Regions from separate parts of the Paenibacillus sp. NPDC056579 genome, predicted to be linked through region 2. Evidence: riboswitches for the same ligand, from Rfam matches in the RefSeq annotation. Region 2 holds a riboswitch; the other holds the start of a gene.
What was found. A riboswitch is a leader RNA that binds a small molecule or an ion and turns the genes downstream of it on or off. The one in region 2 is predicted to bind cobalamin.

Region 1: it holds a riboswitch for cobalamin, as region 2 does, so the genes downstream of both, cobJ (precorrin-3B C(17)-methyltransferase) here and ACFQ88_RS01180 (energy-coupling factor ABC transporter permease) in region 2, are expected to answer to the same signal.

Annotation. Positions count from the first base shown of each region.
Region 1 covers NZ_JBHTVD010000005.1:428,048-440,386, forward strand. The annotation lists gene ACFQ88_RS21610 (NAD-dependent epimerase/dehydratase family protein) at 213-1,241, shown strand; gene ACFQ88_RS21615 (hypothetical protein) at 1,465-1,659, shown strand; gene ACFQ88_RS21620 (helix-turn-helix domain-containing protein) at 1,684-2,052, opposite strand; cobalamin riboswitch at 2,259-2,464, shown strand; gene cobJ (precorrin-3B C(17)-methyltransferase) at 2,711-4,615, shown strand; gene ACFQ88_RS21630 (sirohydrochlorin chelatase) at 4,648-5,757, shown strand; gene cobK (precorrin-6A reductase) at 5,775-6,548, shown strand; gene ACFQ88_RS21640 (precorrin-8X methylmutase) at 6,552-7,202, shown strand; gene ACFQ88_RS21645 (cobalt-precorrin-5B (C(1))-methyltransferase) at 7,221-8,327, shown strand; gene cbiE (precorrin-6y C5,15-methyltransferase (decarboxylating) subunit CbiE) at 8,423-9,679, shown strand; gene cobI (precorrin-2 C(20)-methyltransferase) at 9,672-10,382, shown strand; gene cobM (precorrin-4 C(11)-methyltransferase) at 10,382-11,158, shown strand; gene ACFQ88_RS21665 (cobalt-precorrin 5A hydrolase) at 11,155-12,312, shown strand; gene ACFQ88_RS21670 (cobyrinic acid a,c-diamide synthase CobB) at 12,299-12,339, shown strand, end outside.
Region 2 covers NZ_JBHTVD010000001.1:217,146-229,484, reverse strand. The annotation lists gene ACFQ88_RS01195 (energy-coupling factor ABC transporter ATP-binding protein) at 1-864, opposite strand, end outside; gene cbiQ (cobalt ECF transporter T component CbiQ) at 875-1,666, opposite strand; gene ACFQ88_RS01185 (energy-coupling factor ABC transporter substrate-binding protein) at 1,666-1,950, opposite strand; gene ACFQ88_RS01180 (energy-coupling factor ABC transporter permease) at 1,947-2,717, opposite strand; cobalamin riboswitch at 2,856-3,049, opposite strand; gene ACFQ88_RS01175 (thioredoxin domain-containing protein) at 3,121-5,202, opposite strand; gene ACFQ88_RS01170 (hypothetical protein) at 5,461-5,766, opposite strand; gene ACFQ88_RS01165 (alpha/beta-type small acid-soluble spore protein) at 6,006-6,215, shown strand; gene ACFQ88_RS01160 (ABC transporter substrate-binding protein) at 6,569-7,912, shown strand; gene ACFQ88_RS01155 (stalk domain-containing protein) at 7,989-10,832, shown strand; gene ACFQ88_RS01150 (AraC family transcriptional regulator) at 10,985-11,860, opposite strand; gene ACFQ88_RS01145 (hypothetical protein) at 12,064-12,228, shown strand; gene ACFQ88_RS01140 (hypothetical protein) at 12,294-12,339, shown strand, end outside.

The sequences.
Region 1 (12,339 bases), on a different contig from region 2:
ACAAACAGCGTAGGCTTGGAGGCGGAATGCCCGAACCGAGTCCTCGCTTATTCGGCGTTTTTGTAGGGCTACTTGACCTAGAGCCTTTTTTTGATTATTATTGATACGAAATGTATCACAATTCGACTATCGTATCTGATTACATATAGGACTGAAGTGGAGCTTGGCCAAAAAATGCTTTTGGAGACAATAAGCAAGCAGGGGGGATAAGGATGAAAGTACTAGTCACTGGCGGGGCCGGCTTCATTGGGTCCCACACCGTCGAGTACGCGAAGAAAGCGGGACTGGAAGTTATCGTAGTCGACAATTTCAGTACGGGCAAAGAGCAGTACCTGGATAAAAGCTGCAAGCTGTATAGAGTGGACGTGGCGAGCAAGGAGCTGCGGGATATTTTTGAACTGGAGAAGCCGGACTACTGTATTCACTTGGCTGAGAAAACCGATTTCGATGAAACGATGATGGTCAGGGGGCTTAGCCCTAATCTTCGCGGACTGATCTATTTGCTTGACCTCTGCAAGGAATTCAATATCAAGAAGCTGGTTTACGGTTCTTCTGCTGAAATATACGGAAACACGGAGCTTGTACCTGCGGACGAAACAGCCGCCTGCGTTCCGATGTCGGGAATAGGAATGTCCAAGCTCGCTCCTGAAGAATATATTCGGATGTACGGCGCATTATATGGCCTCAACTATACCATATTGCGTTATGCGAACGTTTACGGCTACCGCCAAAAGCGTTTCGGCTGCGGAGGCGTCATCTCGGCGTTTATGGAAACGTACGTGAACGGGGAAAGGCCGGTCATTTACGGCAAAGGGCTGCAGAGCCGGGATTTCGTATACGTAACCGATGTGGCGGAAGCCAATGTCCGGGCGATCAGCAGGGGGGACGGCGAAACGTATAATATAGGTACGGGACGATCGACCCAGATTGTGGAGCTGTTCGAACTGATGAATGAGCTTGTCAATCAGAAATTAAAGCCCCTATTTGCTCAAGCCCGGCCCGCTGACAGTACCAACGTATGCGTTACCATACAAAAGGCTGAGAAAGAGCTGGGATGGAAGCCGCAGATTCAGCTCAAGGAAGGATTGGCCCAGGTGCTTGGCGACTTTATTTATAACCGGTTCATGGATAAGCTGAACGGCGTGCAGGAGGTCGTGCCCGATATGGTGACGGCAAGCGCCCTGATCCGAAGAATGGGAGTAAAAAAGGCGGCTCGGCGGTTGAAAACGGTAACCTCGTAACAACTGAACGGCCTTTTGATAAGCGCCTATACATAATCAAAGCCTTGTCTTGGATGGACAAGGCTTTTTGCATAAATAAAGATTTGTTTATAATCACGGTTTCGACAAAATGATTGGCGCTTTAAGCGGAACGCCCCCCAGCATGTGACATTATTTTTTGAGAAGTTCCTATATAATATTGAGATATGAACGCTTATGAGACGAGATGGAGAGTGGGTTTACGATGGTAGAGCAAAAGAAGTGCATCGAAATTGACTTAATCCTGGATCAGCTCCAAATTCCCAGAGAAAAATTCGCTGCATGGAGCTCCCTTCAGCAAGCTGCTATTTCACCGGTCGAAGAGGCCTATAAAGAGGAGCAGCCTTCACTGTTTCCGATGTTTCAATGGGAGCTTGGAAAAATGGAGTATTCGAAGTAAAGTATCGATTCTAAAAAAGCGCTTTTATTTGGAAGTACGCTCATACCGGATGAATGCAATAAATCTTCGGGATTCCTCCGGCGTCAGCTCCCTGCCGTCAATGGTAAGGACAAACCTCTCCATAAGAGCTTCATCCGATAATTCCAGGTGACTGATAAATTCTTGTACATCGTTATCTATGGGATGGCTGCTGTCGTCGCTTCGGCCCATTAAAAAGTCGATGGTCACTTGAAAAAAATCGGCGAACTTCTGAATGGTTTCGTAATCCGGCTCCCTGCGGTTGTTCTCGTAATGGGAAAGTGCGGATCGGGTGATGCCTACCTTGCCGGCGAGATCTTCCTGCGTCAAGCGTTGGTCGTTGCGCAGTTTAGCAATTCTATGCCCGTATTTCATATGTAATTTCCACCTTCGCTGGTTCGGTTTGTAAGTACCTATTGGTTGGTATACTGTTCGTGAGAAAAGCTGTTCTTTGCTAGGGTTGCGGCAAAAATTAAGAACTTCGACCCAAAAGTCGAAGGAAAGCAGTACAGGGGATTGATGGTTGCCGGACCGTTATAGACAAATCTTTGTTCAGGGTGATATGATTGCTCTGGACAATCAAATACGGATACGAATGAGGTGCGGATAAGGGGAACTTTATCTGCTTAAAAGGGAAGACCGGTGCAATACCGGCACGGACCCGCCACTGTAAGGAGCGCCAATTTTGGCCAGGCAGCCGATAGCTATACCACTGGAACATACGTTCCGGGAAGGGGATCGGCGCTTTTGCTCTAAGTCAGGAGACCTGCCTATTCGAACAACACTGTTAACCTACGCGGATTTAGGGAGGTGTTAGAGATCGGCTTACCTGTTCTTGGAGATGGCACTGTTGTGCCATTTAATTTCATTGTAGGTCCGGGCTGTCAAAGCATTTCTAACACATTCTGTTGGGGATGCTTTTTTTGTTGCTCCAAAAACGTATGAAGGACGACGGACGGAGCGATTGGAAGCGAAGCTAGAGGGAAGGCAACGGGATATATATCCGTAATATATAGGGAAGGACGTGTGCAGCATGGCGGGAAAACTGCTGATCATCGGCTTCGGGCCGGGAAGCTTCGAGCATATAACGAAACGCGCGCGCGAAGCGATCGAGGAAAGTGAGGTTATTATCGGCTATAACACTTACGTGGATTTGATCCGTGGACTGTTGACCGATCAGGAGATTGTACGGACCGGGATGACGGAGGAGGTCAGCAGAGCGCAGGAAGCCGTAAGACAGGCGGAAGCGGGGAAAAAGGTCGCCGTCATCTCCAGCGGGGATGCCGGCGTGTACGGGATGGCCGGTCTAGTGTATGAAGTGCTCATGGAGAAGGGCTGGCGGCGGGAAGGCGGCGTCGAAGTCGAGATTATCCCGGGCATTTCGGCGATCAACTCTTCGGCATCGCTGCTGGGAGCTCCGGTAATGCACGATGCGTGCACGATCAGCTTAAGCGACCATCTGACCCCTTGGGAGCTAATAGCGAGACGGGTCGAGGCGGCGGCGCAGGCGGATTTCGTCATCGCCCTGTACAATCCGCGAAGCGGCAGAAGGACAAGGCAAATCGTCGAGACGCAGCGGATTCTATTGAAGTACCGTTCGGCCGAGACGCCGGTCGGTATCGTGAAGAGCGCTTATCGCGACAGGCAGCATGTGGTTCTGACGAACCTGCGCGATATGCTTGACCACGATATCGGCATGCTGACGACGGTCATTATCGGAAATGCATCGACGACGGTCTACGACGGCTTGATGATTACTCCGCGCGGGTACCAGCGCAAATATACGCTGGGAGCGGAGGTACAGCCGCTTAAGCCTCACCAGCGGCTGCAGGAGGCGGCAGAGCCTTGGGCGCTGCGCCAGTGGGAAGCCGGCGACGATGAGGACGATTGGGACGAAGAGGAGCCGGACGGTTTCGCGCCGAGCGCAGTGCGTGAAGCAGACCATGGTGGAGCGGCGGCAGCGGCGAGCGCGGTGCGCGAGGCAGAGCGAGGCGGAGCGGCGATTGCGGCGAGCGCGGTGCGTGAAGCAGAGCGAGGCGGAGCGGTGATAGCGGCGAGCGCGGTGCGTGAGGCAGAGCGAGGGGGAGCGGCGATAGCGCCGAGCGCGGTGCGTGAAGCAGAGCGAGGCGGAGCGGTGATAGCGACAAGCGCGGTGCGAGAGGCAGAGCGAGGCGGAGCGGCGAGCCCGCTGTCGCTGGCGATGGAGGCGCTGCGGCTGTCGGACCGCAGCCGTGGCGTAGAGACGGCGGACAGCTATAGCGCGCCGCCGGCCGGGGTGCTGTTCCGCCAGCAGTCGATCTTTGAGCTGGCGGTTAGTCCCGGCGTAGCCGAGAAGAAATTTACGGCACGGCAGATGCTGGCCTTGGCCGATGTCGTAGGCGACAACGGGACGATGGAATATACGCCTCATCATCAAATGATTGTTCGCGTTCCTACGGACAATCCGGACGAAATTACTTCGAAGCTCCGGCAGGAGGGCTTTCTTTTGTCGCCGATTGGCGATGTGGCGCAGGTGAAGGCTTGCGATTTTTGCAACGGTGAAAAGGGCGACGCCATTCCATACGCCGAGGAGCTGAACAAGCGGCTTGGCGGCATGAAGGTGCCGAAGGAGCTGCGGATCGGCTTGAACGGCTGCGGCATGGCATGCTACGGAGCCGTTCAGGAGGATATCGGCATCGTGTATCGCAAGGAGAAGTTCGACTTGTTCCTGGGCGGTAAAACGATTGGGCGCAACGCCCATTCGGGCCAGCCGGTAGCCGAAGGGATCGAGCCTGAACGGCTTATTGAAACTATAGAGAACATTGTGGCGCGTTACATAACCAATGGACATCCGAACGAGAGGTTCCATAAGTTTTTCAAACGGGTGAAGGAAATCGAAGGCTACAGGCATCAGGATATGCCTGCTTTTACAATAGAAAATGCGGTTTGCGGTGATTAAAGAAAAGCGATTGTTCATGGGAGGTTATATAGATGAATGCAGTATTGTTTGTAGGCCACGGCAGTAAGGATGCAGAGGGCAACGAGGAGGTCCGCGAGTTTGTCCGTACGATTGCGGCCGAGCTGGAGCAGCCGTTGGTGGAGACCTGTTTTCTCGAATTCGAATCGCCTACCATTGCGCAGGGCATCGAAAGCTGTGTGAGGAAAGGGGCGACGGAGGTTGCTGTTGTTCCTATTACGTTATTTTCCGCAGGACATGCCAAAATTCATATTCCGGCCGCCATTGACGAGGCCAAGGAGAAATATCCTTCGGTTCGTTTCAAATACGGCAGACCGATCGGAGTTCACGAGCAGGTGCTGGACATTCTCGCCTCTAGGCTGGAAACGGCCGGAGCAGCCAACGGACTGGAGCCGACGACAGGTACTGAGCTGGAGCCGGAACTCGAGCATACCGCCGTCCTTGTCGTCGGACGGGGCAGCAGCGATGCCGACGCGAACAGCGATTTGTTCAAGATTTCGCGTCTATTCTGGGAAAAGATGAAGGTGAAGTGGGTCGAGACGGCCTTTATCGGCGTTACCGCCCCGCTTGTGGATGAGGGAATCGAGCGGTGCTTGAAGCTGGGCGCGCGCAGAGTCGTAATATTGCCCTATTTCCTGTTTACGGGCGTACTGATCAAACGGATGGAGCAAATGCTCGAGCAATTCAAGGAAAAATATCCTGAGCATCAATTTGTGCTGGCCGATTATTTCGGGTTTCATCCGAATTTGCGCCACATCCTGCGCGAACGAGCGCTGGAGGCCGTGCAGGGCGAAACGAAAATGAACTGCGATATGTGCCAATACCGGTTGGCTGCGATGGAGCATATCGACCATCACCACCACCATGACCACGACCACCATCATGGACATGATCACCACCATCACGACCACGACCATCATCACCATGATCACGATCATCATCATGGACATGATGATCACGACCATGACCACAATCACCATCATGATCATGATCACCACCACCATGACCATGATCATCATCACGGACATGATCATGACCACGGGCACCACGATCATGGCCATGACGATCATAAGCATGAGCGCGTGGCGGTGCCTACGGACGATAAAGCAGCGACGTCATCTTAATCGGGGGAGGAACGACTATGATTCTCTTAATGGCTGGAACGAGCGACGCGCGCGAGCTGGCGCTGCACATACGTCAGGCGGGATATCCTCTCCTGACGACGGTAGTAACGGACAGCGCCGCCAAATCGATGGACGAGGCGGGTCTGCCCGTATTGACCGGGCGTCTGACCGCAGACGAGCTGGTTGAGTTGGTTCGCGAGCGAGGCATTCGAACGATTGTGGACGCCACGCATCCATTTGCGGAGGAAGCGTCTAAGAATGCGATTGCGGCCGCTCAGGAGGCGGAAGTGCCGTATATCCGCTTCGAGCGGGACCGGATCGCCATCGAGACGCATCCGCTCGTTACCTTTGCGGATGACTACGAGCAGGCGGCGGATATTGCCGCCGAGCGCAAAGGAGTGATCATGCTGACTACGGGCAGCAAGACGCTTCATATTTTTGCCCGCAAGCTGTTGGGGCTCGCGGATACGACCTTGGTGGCGCGGATGCTGCCCCGCAAGGACAACATGGAGAAGTGCGAGGAGCTAGGTCTGGAGCAGAAGCATATCGTGGCGATGCAGGGTCCTTTTTCCAAGGAGCTGAACAAGGCTTTATATCAGCATTACCATGTCACGCTGATGATCACGAAGGAAAGCGGCAAGGTCGGAGCGGTGGACGAGAAGCTGGAATCGGCGCTGGAGATGGGAATCGAGACGATAGTCATCGGCAGGCCGAGCATTGAATATGGAACGTATTTCGGTGATTTTGCAGGCGTAATCGGCAAATTAAACGAACTTTTGCAGGAGGCGTAAACAATGGATTTCAAAACGGATTTCAAACCGCTGACGGTTCAGCCGCAAGAGATTGAGGAACAAAGCTTTCGTATGATCACTGAGGAGCTAGGAGAGCATCCTTTTACCGAAGAGCAGTATTCGGTCGTGCAGAGGGTTATTCACGCATCGGCGGATTTTGAATTGGGACGCAGCATGCTGTTCCATAAGGACGCAATCAGAGCAGGAATCGAAGCGATTCGCGCCGGCAAAACGATCGTAGCCGACGTGCAAATGGTGCAGGTCGGGATCAGCAAACCGCGGATCGCCAAGTTCGGCGGCGACGTGAGAGTGTACATCTCCGACCCTGACGTAATGGAAGAGGCGAAGCGCTTGAATACGACGCGCGCGATCATCTCGATCCGCAAGGCGATCCGTGAAGCGGACGGCGGTATTTTCGCGATCGGCAACGCACCGACGGCACTGTTGGAGCTGATCCGCCTTGTGAAGGAGGGCGAAGCGAAGCCGGGTCTGGTGATCGGCGTTCCGGTAGGCTTCGTGTCGGCGGCAGAGTCTAAAGAGGAGCTGGCGAAGCTCGATATCCCGTTCATTACGAACATCGGGCGCAAAGGCGGCAGTCCTGTGGCGGTAGCTTCGGTGAACGCGTTATCGCTTATGGCGGAGCGTCTCGGGTAAGGAGACCGGACCATGGCGATGGACAAGAGCAGCGGTAAGGAAGACAAGCCGCTAAGGCACGGCTACACGACGGGATCCTGTGCAACCGCAACGGCCAAGGCGGCGCTCACGGCGCTGATTATGCAGGAAGCGCAGATGGAGGCAACGATCAAGCTGCCGATCGGCGAAGTCGTCACGTTCGCGATCGTACGGTGTGATTTTACGGCGGAGCGGGCGGAGGCGGAGACGATCAAGGACGGAGGCGACGATCCGGACGCGACCCACGGGGCGAGAATTATCGCCGAGGTGTCGTGGCGGACGGAGCCCGGGATCGAGCTCGACGGCGGCGTCGGCGTCGGCAGGGTAACCAAGCCCGGCCTCCCGGTTCCGGTGGGCGAGGCGGCGATCAACCCGGTTCCGCGCAAAATGATCCGGGAAGCGGTCGATTCCGTGTTGAATCAGTACGAGATTCAGCGCGGGGTCAAAGTCGTTATTTCCGTGCCGGACGGAGAGGAAATAGCGAAGAAGACGCTGAACGGACGGCTCGGCATTGTCGGCGGCATATCTATTTTGGGCACTAGGGGCACGGTGGTGCCCTTTTCCACTGCCGCCTATAAGGCGAGCGTCGCGCAAGCGATCCGGGTTGCCGTCCAATGCGGCTGCAAGCATATTGTGTTGTCGACCGGCGGCCGGACGGAGAAATACGGAATAGACATGTACCCGGAGCTGCCGGAGGAAGCTTTTGTCGAGATGGGAGATTTCATCGGCTTTGCATTGACGCAGTGCAAGAAGCAAGGGGTCACAAGAGTAACCTTAATAGGGATGATGGGAAAGTTTTCCAAAGTGGCTCAAGGCGTCATGATGGTGCATTCCAAAAGCGCTCCGGTGGATTTCGGCTTTCTGTCGCGAGTGGCGGAGGAGGCCGGTGCGACACAGGAGCAGGCTGCAGCCATACTGGATGCCAATACGGCGGCGCTGGTCGGCGATTGGATGGCGGAATGGGGCTACGGCGGATTTTTCGAGCGTCTGAGCGCCTACTGCTGCGATGCCGGATGGAAGGAAGTCCAGGGCGGCATGGATATCGAGACCGTCATCATTTCGATGAAGGGAAATTTACTGGGCAGCGCGCGAATCGGTCGGGAGTAGGGCGAATTTAGTTCCGGTAGCAGCACGATTTGTACGCTGAACGGTAACGGGGGGAGAACAAAGTGAATCAGCAGCTGACACAAACGCAAAAGCGGATGGACAGGCCGAAGGTCATTGGAATCGGCGATAACGGCCGTCAGAGCTTGCTTCCGCAATATGCGAAATGGATAACGGAGAGCGACGTGCTGGTCGGGGGTGAAAGACAGCTCCAATGGTTTCCGGATTACCCCGGAGAGACGATAGCGATCAAAGGCGGATTGTCAGAGCTCGCGGCCCGGTTGCAGACGGAGGCGGAGCTGGGGCGCAAGGTCGTAGTTCTCGCTTCCGGGGATCCGCTGTTTTATGGGATCGGAGGCTATTTGTCCTCCAGGCTGGACGTAGAAATTTACCCGAATATGAGCTCGGTGCAGCTGGCTTTTGCCCGGATGGGCCAGAGCTGGCAGGATGCCTATATTACAAGCGTTCACGGACGCAGCATGAAAGGATTAGCGCAGCGGATCGACGGGAAAGTGAAAGTGGCGCTGCTGACCGATGAGATGAATAGTCCGCGGGCGATTGCCGATTATTTGCTGTCGTTCGGTATGACCGAATACCGCGCCTTCGTTGCGGAGCATTTGGACGGGCCTCAGGAGCGATGCGGCTGGTACGAGCTGCAGGAGCTGGCCGCGAACGATTTTGCCCCATTAAACGTAGTCATTCTTACGGCGTCCAAGGAAGCGGTAAAGGAGAAGCAGCGGTCGCTCGGGATCGAGGACGACCAGTTCATCCAACGCAAGCCGGACAAAGGCCTGATTACGAAAAAAGAAATCCGCGTCCTAAGCCTGGCGCAGCTCGGCCTGCAGCAGGACAGCATCGTATGGGACATCGGCACGTGCACGGGGTCCGTCGCTATCGAAGCGGCGCGAATCGCGCGATATGGCGAAGTATACGCGATCGAGAAGAACGAGGCGGATTTGCAAAATTGCCTGGACAATATGCGCCGCTTCCGCACCGATCTGACGGCCGTTCAAGGACGCGCTCCGCAAGGGCTGGAGTCATTCCCGGACCCGGATGCCGTGTTCATCGGAGGAAGCGGCGGCGAGATGAGAGAGCTGCTGCACGTTTGCTGCACAAGACTTCGTCCGGGCGGACGCATCGTGCTGAACGCGGCGACGATCGAGAACTTGTACGAGGCTAACAAGGCTTTTGCCGATGAAGGCATGGCGACGAGCATTACGCTGGCGCAAATTGCGCGCAGCAAGCCGATTCTGGACTTAACGAGATTCGAGGGACTGAATCCGATTTATATCATTACGGCCAAGCATAAAGAGCCCGGCGGGGCGGAGGCGAAGGAGGCGAACGCGAATGAGTAAGCTAGGTACATTATATGGATTGGGAGTCGGTCCGGGAGACCCCGAGCTGATAACGGTCAAGGCGTTCCGGATTTTGAAGGAGTCGCCGGTCATAGCCTATCCGCGCAAGAAGATGGGCGCCAAAAGCTATGCCCTTACGATAACCGAGCTGTATGTGAATACGGAAGAAAAAACGATGATCGGCCTGACGTTCCCGATGACAAGAGACCGCGAAGCGCTGGAAATGCAGTGGAGCAAGACGGTAAGCACCGTATACGAGCATCTGGAGCAGGGGAAGGATGTCGCCTTCGTAACCGAAGGAGATCCGATGATCTACAGCACCTTCATTCACCTGATGAGGCTGATGATGGAGCGCCATCCGGAGGTGGAAATCCGCTCGATTCCAGGCATTTCCTCCATCAACGCATCGGCGTCCCGTCTTGGGATTCCGCTTGCGGACGGCGATGAGCAGATCGCCATCGTGCCGGCGACGGACGACTATGACACGATGCGCACGGCTATTGAAAATCATGACTGCATCGTATTTATCAAAGTTGCCAAGGTCATCGATCTGATGATTATGGTGCTGCGCGACCTGGGGCTTGTCGACAAAGCGGCTGTACTGACCAAAGTGACGTCCTCGGAGGAAATGATTTGGCGCGACATTACTGAGCTGCAAGGAAAAGGACTCGAATATTTAACGTTAATGGTGGTGAGAAAATAATGAAAATATATATTGTTGGCGCCGGTCCGGGCGATCCGGATTTGATTACGGTAAAAGGGCTCCGCATCCTTCAGGAGGCGGATGTCGTGCTGTATACCGACTCCTTGGTTAACGAGGAGCTGATTGCCAAGGCCAAACCGGATGCCGAAGTGCTGAAAAGCGCGGGCATGGACCTGGACGAAATGGTGGCCGTTATGGCGGACCGGGTGAAGCAGGGGAAAATGGTGGCGCGCGTCCATACGGGCGACCCTGCCGTATTTGGAGCCATTATGGAGCAAATAGCGCTGCTGAAAAAAGAAGGCATCGGCTACGAAATCATTCCCGGCGTGAGCTCGGTGTTTGCTTCGGCCGCGGCTCTTGGGGCGGAGCTGACCATTCCGGAGCTGACCCAGACGCTCATCCTGACCCGGGCGGAGGGCAGAACGCCGGTTCCTGAGCTGGAGAAGCTGAAGGATCTGGCGGCGCATCACTGCACCATTGCGCTCTTCTTAAGCGCGACGCTGACGAGGAAGGTCGTCGAGGAGCTGAGAAGCGCAGGCTGGAGCGAAGATACGCCGGTGGCGGTCGTACAGCGCGCGACGTGGCCGGATCAGCTTATTGTCCGCACTACGCTTGCTAACCTTGAGCAGGATATGCGCAGCAACGGCATCCGTTCCCATGCGATGATTTTGGCGGGCTGGGCGCTGGACCCGACGATTCACGACAAGGACGAGTATCGCTCGAAGCTGTACGATAAAGAATTCACCCACCGGTTCCGCAGAGGGGTGAAGCCATGATCACCTTGCGCGAGGGCGAAATTCCCGCCATTCGGCAGCACGGCGATTATGCAATTGTGGCCATTACGAAGCATGGCGTAGAGATGGCGCGCAAGCTGCACGGCTCGTTCAGCCATTCGGATCTGTACTATATGTCCAAATTCGAGCGCGGCGACGAGGAAGCCCGTGGCATCCAAATGTTCGAAGGCAGCGTCAGACTGCTGTTTCCGGCTTTATTTCCCGCATATAAGGGACTTATCATCATTATTTCGCTGGGTGCGGTCATACGGATGATCGCGCCGCTGCTGGAGGATAAAAAGAAAGACCCCGGCGTCGTAGTGATCGACGACCGCGGGGAGCATGTAATCAGCGTGCTGTCCGGCCATCTGGGCGGGGCGAACGAGCTGACGCGCGAGGTAGCCGCGGCAATGGGCGCGCGGCCCGTTATTACTACGGCGTCGGACGTGCAGGGCACGATCGCCGTCGATTTGTTCGGCCGCCGCTTCGGCTGGGAGTGGGAGTCCGACGAGCTGCTGACGCCTATCAGCGCGTCCGTCGTGAACGAGGAGCAGGTGGCGGTCGTGCAGGAGTCCGGCGAGCCGGGCTGGTGGCTGTACGATACGCCGCTGCCGGCGAACATCCGTACTTACGGCTCGGTGGCCGATGCGCTGGCTGCGAAGCCGCAGGCGGCGCTTGTTGTTACACACCGCATCCTCCGTCCGGAGGAGGAGGCGATTCTCGCCAACGGCGTGCTGTACCGCCCGAAGGCGATTGCCCTTGGAATCGGCTGCAACCGCGGCACGGCAGCCGAGGAGATCGAGGCGGTGATCGCGGAGACGCTCGCCGAGCTGCAATTCTCGGTGCGCAGCGTCAAGGCGGTGTGCACCATCGATTTGAAGAAGGACGAGGAGGGGCTCCTCGCCGTCGTGCAAAAGCATGGCTGGGCGTTCGTCACCTATACGCCCGCGGAGCTGAACACGGTGGCCATAGAGGACCCGTCGGACACTGTGTTCAAGTTCACCGGCGCTTACGCGGTCAGCGAGCCGGCGGCCAAGCTCTACTCCGGCGCGCAGCAGCTCGCGCTCGTGAAGAAAAAATCCGGGAACGTGACGATATCCGTAGCCGTCATCCCGTTCCCGCTGGAAGGAAGCGGTGCTGCCGATGCCGCACGCTGAGCGCAAAATCGTCATCGCCGGAACCGG
Region 2 (12,339 bases):
TTCATCGGTCTCTTGCAGCCACTGCTTCAGAGCGTTTACGTCTCTTGGAGGCGTACAGTCCCTACGAAGCCTCTCCGGCAATGAATTCCATATATCAAGAACGATCGGCATTTCCAGGCCCATTGCTTGAAGCTGTCCCTCATCGTTGAATACTTCATAGGGTGTGCCTTCCTTCACACACTGCCCCCGATCCATAACAAGGATCCAATCCGCCCATGCATAGGCCAAGTTCATATCATGCGTAGCCATAACAACCGTGATCCCTTGCCCGTGGATTCGATCCAGCTCCCGAATGAGCTGCTGCTCCGAGCGCCGGTCCAAGTAAGCTGTCGGCTCGTCAAGCAGCACGACCTCTGGTTCTAGCACCAGTACCCCTGCGAGCGCCACCCGTTTCTTCTGCCCGAGACTCAGATGATGAATAGGAGTATCGGCCAGCTCCTCCAGCCCCATCGTCATGAGCATCTGTGCGGTTCGTTCCTGCAATTGCTGCTCGGGCACTCCGGCATTGCGCAAGCCGTAAGAGATATCTTCACGCGGCGTAGTAAGGATCAGCTGCTGCTCCGGATCCTGGAATACGAGTCCTACCTGCTGCCGCAACGTTTTTAACGAATGGCGGTCATAGGACAAAGGTTCGCCCCGCCGGAGCATCGTTCCTTCATCCGGACGATGAATGCCGATAGCTTGCAGGAAGAGCGTCGATTTTCCCGATCCGTTATGCCCGCAGATCGCGGTTTTCTTCCCCGTTGGTATGGCTATATTCAGCTGCCGAAGCGCATGCACACTCGTTCCCGGATAGCTGTAAACCACATCTTGCGATTGTATCGCAGGTAACATCGATTCAAGTTGTATGGATTCTCGCTTCATCGTTTCCCCTTCACCCCCATCGAATCCAGCACTCCAATATGACTAATACTGCTACTCCCATACAGGCTTCCACCTTGTACCGCTCAGGAACAGCCTTTTTTACATAAGGAGGCAGCCGGAGCTCGTCTGTAAAGCCTCTCGAAATCAAACCATTCGTGAGTCCTTGGTACCTTTGCATTGTTTTGACAAACAGCCGGGCTATAAGCGTCGCGGTATCACGGATTTTGCCTGCGAAGCCGGACTGGCCGCCCCGCGATTGCTGCGCTGTATACATATCATGAGCCGTATCGGACAGCAAGAATAGGAACCGGTAGGTAATCATCATGATTTCCAGGACCAGAGTCGGCACTCTTAGTACCTTCATGACCTGGAATAGCTCGGACATCGGCGTCGTAAGAATGACGAAAAAGCTTGCTGACACGCAGGCCATAATGCGGATCAGCAGCTGCCCCGCACTCATCAGGCTCGTCAAATTCATATAGATTGTCCAGTGGGATAACGAAAATAATACGATACCGTGAGCCATTTCATGACCGAAATCCATGTTCCGTACTTCTATTATCAAAGCCGGCAAGCTTCCGATGAAAAACAGGCAAGAAGCGCCCAGCATCAAAGCCACCTGCTTGGCGGGAATGGCCGCATAGCCAATAAGCCAAATCAGCATCCACAGGAAAATAAGCAGCTGAATCCACGGATGCGCCACATAAGCAATAAGCAGAAGAAGAGCTGCGAAGCCGCACTTCCACATGGGAGAAACGGCCCGCAGCTTATTGCCATAAGATAAACGATCGATGGTCTTCATCATTGGGACTTCGACTTGGAGGCCCTTCCCTTGAATAAGCCTATCGTGTATCCGATAAAGCCTGCCCCCAATGCGGCTTGCAGCGCGAACAGCATGCTCTCCGTCTCCGGAGGCGGCTCGAGCAGCGACGAGAACCACGGCTCGTAAGCAGGATGCAGTTCCTTGATCATTTCCTCCGCAGCTCCGTCCGCTCCTCCGAATTCGCCGTTGACGAACAATAGAGGAATGGCGGCGAGCAAGATGACGCCCGTCAGCAGCAATATATTTTTAGTCGTTGTTGTCATTGTTCGCGTGCCCCTTTCATTTTGCGCTGCAATACGGACAATTCATTGGAATTGTAAGACTGGAGCCAGTTCCAGATCAGAACGGTCAGCAGTCCTTCACTGATAGCAAGCGGAATTTGAGTAATAGCAAATATACCGCCAAACTTGATAAACGAAGCCGCTATACCGCCTTGTTCCGCCGGAAACGCCAACGACAATTGAACGGATGTCATAACATACGTGGAGAGGTCAGCCATCGCCGCCGCCATAAAGATGGATAGCTTCTGCTTTCCGGTCGCCCCCATCATCCAACGGTACACGGCGTAACCTACCATCGGTCCCGCAACCGCCATGGAAAAAGCGTTGGCGCCGAGCGTCGTCAAACCGCCGTGAGCCAAGAGCAGCGCTTGAAACAGCAGTACTATGGACCCCAGCACACTCATAGGCAGCGGGCCGAACATGACCGCTCCAAGACCGGTACCGGTCGGATGCGAGCTGCTTCCCGTTACCGAAGGCAGCTTCAGAGCGGACAGCACGAACGTGAAGGCACCGGCCAATCCGAGCATCATCTTAAGCTCCGGAGTTTCTTTCGTAATGCGAATCAGCGAGCGAAGCCCCGTAATAAAAAATGGAATAAATAATACCCACCAAAAAATCGCCCACCCTAAAGGAAGAAACCCTTCCATAATGTGCATTGCGTAAGCGGATTGCGGTTCATTGACCGACAAATACAGCACAAAGCCTGCGACCAGGAGCAACGTGCTCACCCATGTTTTCTTGCGTTTCATTTTTATACCCCTCCTACCTTTGTTCAAACAAAAAAACCAATCCGTGTCGGATTGGTCATGGGTACGTGTCAATAGACGACAAACAAAAAAGGCGTTGTCGCTTCATCGTTCGTACACCTCTCCTTTCCTCGAAGGCAATATGGTGCATCACATCAGGTAGGTCTCCTGGCTCACGGATCGATGTATTCTTTCGCCTTCCCCAAATTGCGTGGCAGCTCGAGTGACGTATTGAAAGAAACTCCCCGTATACAGTGGCGGGACCGCTCGGGATTTGCACCCGATTCCCTGTTACCCTTTGTCTTCACAAAGGCACCTGACGTTTTCGTATGTAGTTGTATTGAAGCCGAATAATCCATATTCGTCGCTGAGACTCAAATTCCTTCTTTATCCGAAAAAATTCCGATCAATCCTGTTCCGGCTGGAGCAGCTCTATAAGCTCCTCTAAATCCGTCGTAGGCGATTGGCAGGCGAAATCTCTACACACATATGCCGTTGCCCGTCCGCCTATGGCTCTTTTATCCTGAACCAGCGGAATCAGCCGCCCGACTTCTTCGCCTTCGGCACCATCGGGCACGAATACGGTAATAGCGTTGGGGCGAAAACCGCTTCTCACTTCCTCGAGCATTTCGGCAATCTCATCCGACCCTTTGCGGCCAGCTATAACGATTTCGCTTGTCGGGCCGTAGGCAAAATCCAAGGCGATCAGAAACATCGAGTGGCCTGCCGGATAGCGCTCAATAGAGCCTGCGAACGCCTCCAGCTGCGTATCGGCAATCCGCGACAGCTTGGCATCGTATGTCAGCTTGGACAGCTTCAATAAGTTCATAGCGGCAACCGAGTTGCCTGAAGGCAATGCACCGTCATAAATTTCCTTATTTCTGGAGATAAGCTGCTCGCCGTCATTCCCGTAGAAATACAGCCCTCCCCGCTCCTCATCCCAAAACAGGTCGATCATCTGGGCGTTCAGTTCAACAGCCAGCTTCAAATAACGGATGTCGAAGGCCGCTTCGTACAGCTCGATCAGCCCCCATACCAGAAAAGCATAGTCATCCACATAACCTGGATACGCCGCTTCTCCATCGCGATAACGGGCTAGCAAGCGTCCGTCTTCTCTTCGCAAGTTGATCGTAATAAATTGGGCCGCTTTGGCGGCAGCCTGCAAATACGATTCGTTGCCCAGAGCCTTGGATGCTTTCGCCAATGCCATAATCATCAGACCGTTCCATGAGGTCAATATTTTATCATCCTTGCCTGGATGAATCCGTTTCTCTCGTGCAGCGAACAGCTGCTGCCTGCAGCGCTCGACACGCTCCTTTAGCTCGTGGAGCGCTAATCCTTTGCGGCTCGCCGCCGTCTCCAAATCCTGATGGATCAAGTTAGGGATGCCGCGTCCTTCAAAATTGCCAGTATCGGTAATATCGAATAAATCGCAGTACCATTCCCCGTCCTCATCCCCCAAAGCTTCAACGATTTCCTTCGGGGACCAGACATAAAACTTGCCTTCCTCGCCTTCGGAATCGGCATCCTCCGCCGAATAAAAGCCCCCATCCGAATCGGTCATATCCTGCAGCACATAAGCGAAAATCTGCTCCGCCACTTCGGCATATTTCTTTTTGCCGGTCAATTGGTAAGCTTCGATGTAAGTCCACGCGAGCAGCGCATTATCGTACAGCATTTTCTCGAAATGCGGCACAAGCCACTTCTCATCCACCGAGTATCGGGAGAAGCCGTATCCGACATGATCATACATGCCGCCGCGATGCATGGAATCCAATGTTTTCTCCACCATCTGCAGTGCCTTCTCGTTTCCCGACCTTTGATAATACCGCATCAGGAAGGAGAGATTGTGCGAGGTCGGAAATTTGGGCTTGTTCCCGAATCCGCCGTATTCCGGATCGAACCTTTGCTCATAAATCTCAAATGCTTGATCCAGCGTCTCGGCGGAGATAGACCCATTGAGATTGGCCAGCATGCTTTTTTCCACTTCCTGTACGATCTGCTCGCCAGTCTCGAGCACCTTGTCCGGATTGTTTCTCCACAAGCTGCCAAGCTGTGTCAACAAATCCATTAAGCCATGACGGCCATATCGTTTGTGCTTCGGAAAATACGTCCCGGCAAAAAACGGTTTTTTGTCCGGAGTCATGACGATCGTAAGCGGCCATCCCCCTTGTCCGGTCAGAGCTTGACATACAGTCATGTAAATGTGGTCGACATCCGGCCGTTCCTCCCGGTCGACCTTGATCGATATGTAGTCCCGATTCAGCAGCCCGGCTACTTCTTCGTCCTCGAAGGACTCTCTTTCCATGACGTGACACCAATGGCAGGTGGAGTAGCCGATAGATAGGAAGATAGGCTTGTTATCGCGTTTGGCTATGTCAAATGCCTCTTCGGACCAAGGGAACCAATCGACCGGGTTGTAGGCGTGCTGGAGCAGGTAGGGAGACTTTTCGTTGGCTAATCTGTTGGTGGTGTTGTGTGTGGTTATAGGAATCACCTCTTTGGCAGCTGGATTTTATGTATCGAGTTTAACATAATCAGCTAAAAGGAAAAACCCATGCAATAAAGGCACAGGTTTAGCATCCTGTATAGGTTTGATTACCGCTGCTTCTTCTATAGCCTGTCTATGGTTGATGAACAAGTAAATGGCTAGCTTTACGAATACGCTAAATATCCAAATGAACATAATCCAGACATCCATGTTTTGAATAAATCCTAAATAATTTATAAATCGGACCATACTAAATTACGGAAAGATTAAGGTGGATCCGATATTGGTTCCGAACGTCGCAATAACCCAGACTGCCGTAATGACGCCAATCAAGGATTGTGTCAGTCGATCAAAATCACGGCTAATCATACAAGTCGAAATAATCTGTTCCAATTTATTCGAGTCTGTCAGCTCTTCTATATAAACGAATAGAATCTCAATTTGATCCGTAAGTTTTAACGATCTAAATACGATATCAGCACAATTATGAAAAATATGTCGTAACGTATCGTAGTTGACCTTAACATTTTCGTTCACATCCGCTGGAATGCTTAGCTCCATGTCACTTACTCCCCCTTTCCATAATTTTGGTATTATTTTGTGTGCTTTACTGCTGCTTATTCCAATAAAAGTAAACCATCCTGTTACAAAAAAGTGCCTCTTAGCGAAAGCTAAGAGGCGGTCAAACTCCAAGTCTATGTAATTTAGTAACCGGATTTATTTACCAAATCGTTGTTGCGTATATCTAATTACTTCCTTCACATAATACAGTTACACCAATAAAAAAGGAGTGATTACCAATGGCAAACAACAATTCTTTAGTAGTACAACAAGCTCAGTCAGCATTGAATCAACTGAAGTATGAAGTAGCCCAAGAATTAGGTATTCAGCTATCTCCAACTGGTTACAACGGCAACCTCGCAACACGCGATGCAGGTGCAATTGGTGGAAACATTACTCGTCGCCTAGTCCAAATTGCTGAACAGCAGCTTTCGGGTTACAAACGATAATGCTTTAATGAATTCAGCCATACAGCCCCTTACCACTTTCTAGTCCTCCTTAAGTGGCAAAGGGGCTGTTTTTCATGGAATCTCGAAGCCGATACATAAGATCGGCTTTTTTTCGTTTATCGGATTCGTACCCTAAATCACAAAAAAACATAAATTTGTTCCATAATGTTAGGTAGAATCTCAAAATATCCATCCATTATAATGTAATTGCAGTGCAGGCTGTTAATTTCCGGAGCAGAGTCGGCTGTCTGCAACGTTCTTTTAAACTAAAGGGAGGCCATTAAAAAGTTCGTTAAATGAAAGCGCTTCACTAAAAGTATGTCTATTTTTAGGTTCACAAGGAGGACAATCGAATGAGTGTAAGCAAAGCAGCAGCGGGATTATCCATACTCGCCGTATTCACAGCACTGACCGGCTGCGGAGGAGTCCAAACGGACGCCGGCTCTGGCTCTGGCACAGGCGGCACCTCTTCCGGCAACAATGCACCCGTTAATGCACCGGTTATCGATGCGAGCCCCATAACCTTAAAAGTATACCTGTCGAACAGCTCGCTAACAGCACAAGACTTGAACACGCTGATCGCGGAACCGCTGCAGAAGAAATTTCCGCAAATTTCTGTTGAAGCAATTATGCCGGGCAAAGGAACAACGATTGCCGAGCTGGTTGTGGCCGGACAGCCGCCGGACATCATCTATACGAACAATCTCGACTTCGGCACGTACAAGACGCTGGATTTGCTCGAAGATATTACTCCGCTGATGAAGAAGCACCAAGTGGATCTGGATCGCTTCGATCCGGAATTGCTCGCCAGCGCCAAATCGGATAAAGGCGAATTGTACGGCTTGCCTTTCTTCGCCCATTTCAGCGCGCTTTATTACAACAAGAACATTTTCGACAAGTTCGGAGTCCCTTACCCGAAGAACGGCATGACATGGGAGGATACGATCGAGCTCGCCAAAAAAGTGTCGCGCCTGGACAACGGAGTGGAATATAGAGGGCTAGATCCCGATACGATCGCCCGTATGGCGATGCCTCTCGGGCTCACCTTTGTCGATGCCAAGACGAACCGCGCTTCGGTCAATACGGACGGATGGCGTACAGTCTTTACTTTAGGCAAAGAAATTTGGAACATCCCTCACAACCGGCCGGAGAAGCTGAACTCCTTCCAAGCCCGCAACTGGTTTATGAAAGACCAGACCATCGCCATGCTTCCGTATAACAATCTGCTTAATATCGGTCTCGAGGAAGCTACCAAGCTTGGGCTGAACTGGGATTTGGTCCAATATCCGAGCTACAAGGAGAAGCCGAATTTGTACAACCATGTTGACTCGCAAAATTTTGTCATTGCCAAAACGAGTAAATATAAAGACCAAGCGGCTCAACTGTTAAGCATCATGTCATCGGATGAGGTGCAAATGAAGAGCGCAAGGGCGACCGCGCGGTTATCCTCTCTGAAAAATCCCGAGATGAAGAAGGCTCTCGGAGCGGATATGCCTTTTCTCCAAGGAAAAAATTTGCAGTCCATTTTCAAAAGCTCCTCTCCCCCCGCGCCTGAATATTCGCAGTTCAATACGTCTGTAAGAGATCTTGTGTTCAAAAGCTTCGAGGAATATATGAACGGCAAAGACCTCAACACCGCTCTGCGGGAAGCGGAAGCCAACGTAAACAAGCGATTGGATGCAAACGCGAAGAAATAACGAGCTGCTGCAAGGTGCCGTTGCCGGTCAAGTTCGCGGGTAAACCATATTTGCCAATTCGAAGGGAGCTATTGTCATGACACGAGCAAGGCTGAGCCAATCCGCACATTATTTGCGCTTATGTCTTTTACTCTGTTTAGTGCTGCAAATGTTCGGGTTCCTCCCCGCTGCGCAGGCGGAAGAATCCGGAGAACCGGTTGCCCCGCTGCCGTCCGTCAGCGTAACGTTCGATGTGTACTCGAACATCTCCGAGGCGAATCTGGATGTCGGCGGCACATTGAGCCTGTCCAACCTCAGCTTGGATTCCGCTGTATACCATGGCGATGCCGGGAAAAGCGTAAAAATTAGCGGACGCAAGCAAATGTACAGCCGGCTGAAAATACCGCATGCATTTGACGGTCTCCATATGCAAGCAGGCAAACAGTACAACATTTCTATGTGGGCCAAAGTCGACACAAGCAGCAGCGTGCAGAGCGGCTACTTCTTTCTGTCCGTCGTAACCTATCCAGGGGCCAAGCAGCCGACGGACCCGAATTATTATTTCGATACAGCCAACTACAAATTTCTGGTCGGCCAGGACGGCTGGACGAAGCTGACGCTGCCGTACGCAGCTTCCGATCGCCCGGTATACGGCATTGCCGTCGAGCAGATTGCCTCCGGCAGCTTAACCCAAGTCGTGCCGGTGTTCAACATCGACGATGTGGAGGTCACGGAAGTCCCCCCTCCGACTTCGAAGCGTATTACATACGATAGTGCGACCAGCATACAAAACGCCAATATCGGTGTCGGAGGCGCGCAAGCGCTCTGGAATTTATCTTTGGACAACACGGTCGTGCACGGCGTATATGGCGGCAAAAGCGTTCACATTGTCGGGCGCACGGAACTGTATAACCGGGTCAAAATGAATGATGCGTTTACAGGGCTCGATACGACCCCCGGCACTCAGTACAACGTGTCCCTCTATGCGAGGGTAGACTCTACCAGTCCCGTCAAAGCCGGCTACTTTTTCTTGTCTGTCATCGATATCGACGGCACTATAACGAGCACGGCGTATTATAGCGATAAAGCCAACTACAGGGCGCTCGTTACAGACCAGAACTGGGTGCAAATTACACTGCCGTATACGATCGGCTACGACCCGGTCTACGGCATCGCTATCGAGCAGATGTCGATGCCGGGCTATGCGGACGTTGTCGGCAAGCTGTATATCGACGATGTGGAAGTGGTGAAGACCGGTACGACGACGGAAATCCCCCCTTCCCGAATTCCACCGAAAACGATGCAGGCCGTTGTAGACGGCAAGCAAGTCGTCTACCTGAACGGAAAGCCGGAGACGGTAGACGGCGTTCCGTTCGTGCCGCTTTCCAAAACCTTCTCCGTGCTGCGGGCCAATGTGACGTGGAATGAGCAGACACAGACTGCTGTGGCAGAGAAGGACGGCAGAACGAGCCAGATTACAACCGGCCAATCGTCTGCGGTTGTGAACGGCGCGAGTGTGGCGCTTGCCGCTCCCGCGTATATGAAGGACGGCGTATTGATGGTGCCTGCGCAATATATTGCCGATGCCTTGGAAGCGACCGTCTCGTGGAATGCGGATGACAAGATCGTATCGATCGTCTCCAAGAAAGTGAACGTCATTCAGGTGAACAAAAATGCGGTGCAGCAGGAAATATGGGGCTTCGGCGCCTCGGCCAACGACCCGGTCAACGAACTTATGGGCATGAACGCAGCAGCGCAGCAAACGCTTCTCGATACCTTCTTCGGTATGCAAAACGACGGAGCTGGACTCAATATCATCCGGTTGGAAGTCAATCCTTTTACGAAAAGCGATCCAAATGTAAGAAATGCCCTGCAGGCTTCGATTCACCCTGCGCCTGGCGTATGGGACTTTAATACGGACGCTCATCAAAGATGGTTTGCCGATCAAGCGATCAGCCGCAACCCTGCTATGCGGTTCGCAGGGTCGGTTTGGAGCCCGCCCGCCTGGATGAAGGATAACGAGTCTGCGATGTACGGCGGCCATCTGAAGCCGGAGTACTATGACGATTTTGCCGAATACTTGCTGACTTGGGCTAAGAAGTACAAGGAAGACTACGGATATGACGTCGACTGGCTTAGCATCCAGAACGAACCTGAAGCGGCCATGGATTATGCATCGGCAGTTTATACCGGTTCGGAGCTAAGCAGTGTTGTATCCGCCGTATACGACGCGTTCAAGCAAGACGGTATCGTTGTCCAGCTCGGAGCGCCTGAGGGCGGACACCTCGGTTCATCGTCTAAGCTGCTCGGTCAGATGGACCCTGCATCTGTAGAGAAGCTCGACTATATCGGAACTCACTTCTATAGGTGGGAAACTTACGACACTTACAATTACGATTTGCGCAGCAATAACAAGCCGCTCTTTATGATGGAATACAGCATGCCGGAGCCTAACGACACCTCGATTACGGGAGGCTTGGCGGTTGCCGATCAAATCAATGCCGCGCTGGAACAAGGCTACAGCTCCTACTTGTATTGGCTGTTTGTGACAAGACCCGCCAACTCGACCTCTGTTCTGCGAGAAGGACTCGTCAACTTGAATGCGGACGGCACGTATACGATCAACAAGAGGCTGTACACGATGGGACAGTTCAGCCGCTTTATTCGGCCCGGCGATCGTAAGGTGCAAGCAGTTAGCGGCAACAGCTCCATTACCGTGAGTGCTGCCAAAAACACGGATTCGAACAAAGCGGCGCTTGTGGCGGCTAACAGCTCTTCTGAGCCCGTAACCGTGACCATTAACGGATTAACCGCAGCATCGGTCGCCGTATACCGGACGAGCGGAACGGAAAATATTGCATCGGTCGGAAATTTCGCCACGGATGGCGAAAGCTTCACCCTTACGCTTGCGCCGCTAAGCGTGACGACATTCGTCGAATAAGCTTATGCCTGCAACATTCCGGACCGATACGGTTCCGGATGGACACAAGAAGGAGACTGCCGTTGGGGCAGCCTCCTTCTCTTTTATCTCCACGCTCTAATCTTTACTGCTAGAGCGACCCTAACCTTAAGCAGCATGCTGCATAAGCAATACTAGTCTTGATGGAGGTAACGCTTGCGGAAATCCATCGGCGTAACCCCACTCTTCTCCTTAAACACTTTGTCAAAATAATTGATGTTGCAAAATCCGCACAGCTCTGCGATTTCCGTAATCGACTTTTCCTCATCCAGCAGCAGCCGTTTGGCGTGATCGATGCGCAGCTGTATCAAATATTGAACCGGCGGCATGCCGAACACTTTTTTGAACTGGCTGGAGAAATAATACAAGTTCATGTTCACTTTTTCGCAAACGGTTTCCATGTACACTCTGTCTGGCAGATGCTCTTCCATATAATCGATGGCCGGCTTCAGCCGCATGTAGTGATTCGCGTACAGTCGCGGAGGACTGCTGTTCAAGTCCTGCTCATACAAACGCAGCAGCGGTACGATGATCCGGTATACGCTGGAAAGGATGCTGTATTCATGCCCTGCCTTTGCCCGAGAGTATTCCTCGTAAGCTTTGTCTATCTCCTGACTCAGTTCGTTCCAAAGCGGGTGGGTTCGCACATATTGATTCGCCACTTTGTCCGATCTGAAGAACAGGGAGAGCAGATGCCTCATTTCCAAATTTTCCTGCGAATACAGCAGCGTCTTGTCAAACACCATCCCTTTAATGGCGCCTTCCGTTCCCGGAAACGATGTGACCGAGTGAATTTGGCGGCTGTTAATGAAATAAATGTCGCCGGTTTGCGCGTCAAAGCTGTGATGATCGATTTGGAAACGGACCGGCCCTTGTAAAATTTTCACAAACTCCAAGTGATCATGCCAATGGGAAGAAACTAGCAAATGACGGCCCTGCTGAATGCTCATTTTAAAAGGGAAGCGCTTACTTTCAAAAGACTCAACCTTCTTGTTTGCCGCAGCAAGCATCGGCCGACCTCCTCTCCAAGCGTACGCGATTACATCCACACCTATTTTATTATACCATGATTCGGTTGGCTGACCATGCCGTTTCCGCGGTATGACCGTATAATGGCGATCATTTCGATTATTAAAAAGAGAGGTTACTTATCATGAATAATACTCCTTTTACTGCAAATAATACGGTTCAGTAATGAAATGGAGGATAACTGATGAAACATATTATCACTAAGCAGGTTGCAGAAGAAGCAGGAATAACGGAACCTCAAGCAGAGAAAGCGGTTGATGCTTTAGTAGGATATTTCAAAACGAGGCTCCCTGTCGATACTAACAATGAGATAGAAAGCCTTATAACAGGCGAAGATAAGCTTGATTAACTCTCTGACTAGAGAGTTTTTTCATTCAAACCATTCAATTTAGACGATAACATCGGAGGTACACAATGGAGAACAATCAGAATAAAGACACGGACAATCTGGATCGGGCTG